DNA from 2 places in the Lysinibacillus pakistanensis genome. Region 2 is predicted to be linked to the other one. Evidence: predicted binding sites of a transcription regulator. Region 2 holds the regulator's gene; the other holds the start of a gene.
The links. Region 2 encodes Rex, which represses fermentation and respiration genes when NADH is low (regulators of the CRP and FNR family bind a similar motif). Its sites were predicted from a motif close to TTGTGAAATATTTCACAA; they were not measured.
Positions count from the first base shown of each region.

Region 1: a site for Rex is predicted at 958-975, ahead of QNH24_RS22855 (cytochrome ubiquinol oxidase subunit I). Genes of this name have one in related genera too.

Region 1 is NZ_CP126101.1:4,578,473-4,580,885, reverse strand. Features, by position in the region: gene QNH24_RS22860 (diacylglycerol kinase) at 1-733, shown strand, start outside; gene QNH24_RS22855 (cytochrome ubiquinol oxidase subunit I) at 1,226-2,413, shown strand, end outside.
Region 2 is NZ_CP126101.1:4,708,889-4,711,301, reverse strand. Features, by position in the region: gene QNH24_RS23415 (ABC-F family ATP-binding cassette domain-containing protein) at 1-445, opposite strand, end outside; gene QNH24_RS23410 (redox-sensing transcriptional repressor Rex) at 691-1,326, shown strand; gene QNH24_RS23405 (twin-arginine translocase TatA/TatE family subunit) at 1,481-1,666, shown strand; gene tatC (twin-arginine translocase subunit TatC) at 1,683-2,413, shown strand, end outside.

The DNA of each region.
Region 1 (2,413 bases), 130 kb from region 2:
TGGTGGGGATGGCACATTAAATGAAGTTGTTTCAGGTGTGAGTCCATTCGAAAAACGTCCAAAAGTTGGTTTAATTCCGATGGGCACAACAAATGACTTTGCCCGTGCGGTGCATATTCCCCGAAATATTGAAGATGCTGTAGATATTATTATAAAGGGTGATACGTTGCCAGTGGATGTAGGTTTATTAAATGGGGAACGCTATTTCATCAATATTGCAGCTGGTGGTCGCATTACCGAGTTAACCTACGAAGTACCAAGCAAAATGAAAACAATGCTCGGGCAGCTAGCTTATTACTTAAAAGCAGTAGAAATGATTCCATCCCTCAAGGCTTCTCATATGCGTATTGAATATGATGGTGAGGTTTTTGATGGCGATGCAATGATGTTTTTATGTGGTTTAACAAATTCAGTGGGTGGCTTTGAAAAGCTTGCACCAGACGCAAGCATCAATGATGGATACTTTACGTTATTAGTATTGAAAAAAGTAAGCCTCCCTGAATTTATCCAGCTAGCCGCAATGGCTTTAAGAGGCGAGCATTTAAATGATGATCGAGTAATTTATAAAAAAGCTAGTGTGGTAAAAGTAACAACAGAAGATGAAATACATCTAAACCTAGATGGCGAATATGGTGGAGATGCACCTGCCACGTTTGAAAATCTAAAACGCCATATTGAAATTTTTGTACCACTTGCAGATATTCGTGAGGAAGATCGTATTTTAATTGAATAAATAACGAAGGAGCTTTCTTGTACTTTTTCAGTGCAAGAGAGCTTTTTTAAGTGAAATTACTTAAGAGGAGTTTGGTTCTTCTTTGTTCAATAATGGGGAGAAGAAGAAACTCAAAAACCCACAATACTCATTAATAGATAAATGTCACCTGATTTAGGTCACTTCTTCATTTATGGTGCTAAAAAACGGCACTTAAATAGATAAAAATCCTTAGTTATTTTTGATTGTGAATGAATTAAGAAAAATGTTTGGCAAATGTGCGTATATTACTTGAACAAAATTTGAAACCTTTATAATAGGCTGAAATTTCGGTCCGTTTTAAAGGTTTTTTTCGTTGTAATAGTGGAAAATGGGGGTATAGCTAAGGGAAAGGAAGTGTTGCCTTTGTATAAGTCACAGGAAAAAAAGCTCATTTGGCTAAGCTTCGGTGTTGCGATTATCATGCTACTTTCCATTCTTGGAAGAATATTTGGAAGTTAGGGGGGCAATGAGATGATTAATGAATCAGCAGTCTTTTGGAGTAGAGCATTAACCGAGCTAACATTATCGTTCCATATTATTTATGCAACAATTGGTGTGGGTGTCCCGTTAATGATTATGATTGCTCAATGGACTGGGTATAAAAAGAATGATGAGCATTATATATTAATGGCAAGACGTTGGGCGCGTGGTTTTGTTATTACTGTGGCAGTCGGTGTAGTAACAGGAACTGCAATTGGCTTACAGTTATCTTTATTATGGCCAAACTTTATGCAACTTGCTGGTCAAACAATTGCGTTACCACTCTTTATGGAAACGTTTGCATTTTTCTTTGAAGCCATTTTCTTGGGAATTTATTTGTACACATGGGATCGCTTTGATAGTCAGAAAAAGCACATGTTGCTGCTAATTCCTGTAGCTGTTGGTGCATCTATGTCCGCTGTGTTTATTACGATTGTTAACGCATTTATGAACGCACCACAGGGCTTTGATATTGTAGATGGGCAGCTAGTGAACATCCAACCATTTTTAGCAATGTTTAATCCAGCAATGCCAACAAAGGTAGCTCATGTTCTTGTGACTGCCTATATGACATCAGCATTTGTCCTAGCAGCAATTGCAGGATACCGTATGCTTCGAGGTTCTAAGCATGTGTATCATAAAAAATCATTATTATTACTGATGAAGATTGGCCTGATTTTCTCTATTGCAGCTGCAATTATCGGAGATTTTTCTGGAAAGTACTTAGCAGAATATCAGCCAGAAAAATTAGCAGCAGCTGAATGGCATTTTGAAACAGAAGATAAAGCTTCACTTATACTTTTTGGTGTGTTAGATGGTGAGGAAGTGAAATATGCCATAAAGGTTCCATATGCCCTTAGTATTTTGGCTTATAATAATCCAACTGCAGAGGTCATTGGCTTAGACCAATTTGCAGAGGAAGACCGTCCCCCTCTGTATATTCACTATCTCTTTAATATTATGGTGTTTATCGGCATGTTCATGGCGCTTGTTTCACTGCTCTACGTACTGGGGAAAGCACGTGGCTGGCAATTTATCCACACGCGTTGGTTTAGATGGATTATTGTCGCAGGAGGACCACTTTCTATCATTGCTATTGAAGCTGGCTGGTGGCTCGCAGAAGTTGGACGACAACCTTGGATTTTATATGGTTTAATGCGAACACCAGAGGGAGCAACT
Region 2 (2,413 bases):
CTGAACGGATATCAGATTCATATTGATAGCCACCTGCATCCTTAAAATTATGCTGTAATTGATCGTACTCAGACATTATTTTGGCATATAAAATAGTATCTTCATAAACTGCTGGATCAGCCATTTTTTGTTCTAGTGAGCGAAGGGTCTTTTCTTGTGCTAAAAGCGGTTCAAAAATGGTTAGCATTTCATCCCAAATCGACAAGGTTGAGTTTAATCCAGCGTGCTGCTCTAAATAGCCGATTTGTATGCCCTTAGGAATAATAATATCGCCCGCATCATATGACATTTGACCAGCAATTATTTTTAGTAGAGTAGACTTACCTGCGCCATTTCGTCCCACTAATGCAACGCGATCACGATGTTGAACTTCTAACTTAACGCCACTTAATATTTCATCTGCAAGGAAGGATTTATATAGTTGATTGACCTGTAAAACAATCATTCTTGACACCTCAATTCTTCCTTAGTGTAATGGATGAACGATGTGCTTGCAATGTCGATGCTTTACTTATTCCGAGCAGTCATGTAAGATTGAAACGATTTCCCTTTAGTTAGTAGCGTAAATGGCGCCATTAACTAAAGGGAAATTCTCCAATTAGAAATAATAAACTTTGTAAGTAGTTCAATAAGCATGTATTATTTAAAATATGTTTAGGCGAATTTTGATACATACGAGGAGGAAAAAGTTTGAAACAAGAACTAAAAATTCCACAAGCCACTACTAAAAGACTTCCTCTTTACTATCGATTTATCCAAAACTTTGCGCACGAAGGCATGGAACGAATTTCATCGAAGGAGCTAAGTGAGGCGATGAAAATAGATTCAGCAACCATTCGCCGTGACTTTTCTTATTTTGGTGCGCTTGGGAAAAAAGGATATGGCTATGATGTTCAACATTTATTAAAATTTTTTAGTCAGACGCTAGATCAACATGAAACGACAAAAGTAGCGTTAATCGGTGTAGGGAATTTAGGTAGTGCTCTATTAAAATATAATTTTCAAAAGAACCATAATACACATATCGTTGTAGCATTCGATTCTAAAGCTCCAAAGGATGGCAAAATGATTAGTAATATCCCCGTTTTTCACCCTGATCTATTGGAGGAAAAATATGCAGAATATGGCGCAGAGCTAGCCATTTTAACAGTTTCACCACGCTCAGCACAAAAGATGGCTGATCGTCTAGCAGCCATGAATGCTAAGGGAATCTTAAATTTTACCCCAGAGCGCATTACTGTCCCAGATAAAATGCAACTCTTAACAATAGATTTGTCTGTCGAATTACAGGCACTTATTTATTTAATTCGTAATCAGGAAGAGTGAAATTCCAAGTATAGTTCACAGTTTCTGTCAAATAGAAATATGAAATAAAATAAGAAGTAATCTATAAGAGTGACGAAAAACTTTCACATATAATTAGTTAGCAAAATGGCGAATTATGCGTTAAAATGATGGATATAAAGAGGAGGTGGCTGAAATGGGTCCAATAGGTCCAATGAGCCTCATTATTATCGGAGTTGTCGCGTTACTAATTTTTGGCCCTAAGAAATTACCAGAGCTTGGTAAGGCATTCGGTTCAACACTACGTGAATTCAAAAATGCTACTAAAGGTTTAGCGGACGATGAAGATGATGATAAGAAAAAGAAAGAACTAGATAAGTAAGTTAGGATGTTGAGGAATGAATCCAAAAGATCTAACTGTTATTGAACATATAGAAGAATTAAGAAAGCGGCTTTTCATTGTTGCCGTTTTCTTTGTTCTTGCTATGATTGCTGGCTTTTTTGTTGCAAAGCCAATTGTTAAATATCTTCAAATTACTGGGGAATCCTATAATATAGAACTCCATTCATTTGATGTAGTGACACCACTTTCAATTTATATCCAAGTTATTTTTTTAATATCATTTATTGTTTCATCGCCGATATTGATGTACCAATTGTGGGCATTTATAAGTCCAGGACTAAGGGACATAGAACGAAAAGCAACCTTAAAGTATATTCCGTATTCGTTTTTATTGTTTTTAGCAGGGTTGTCCTTTTCTTTCTTTTACTTCTTTCCTTATGTCCTAAAATTTATGATGAGTTTATCGAATGAATTAGAGGTACTGCCGACAATTGGCATAAAGGAGTATTTTTCATTTTTATTTAGACTTACAATACCATTTGGTTTCCTTTTCCAATTACCGGTAGTAGTCCTATTCTTTTCACGTATCGGAATGCTATCACCTGAAATACTAGTTCGTTTTAGAAAGTATTCCTATTTTGGTTTGTTTGTATGTGCTGCCATAATCGCTCCACCTGAGCTGGCTTCACATTTAATGGTTTCAGTACCTTTGTTTGTTCTTTATGAAATTAGTATTATGATTTCGCGTATTGGCTATAAAAAATATTTGAAATCAGAGGAAATGCG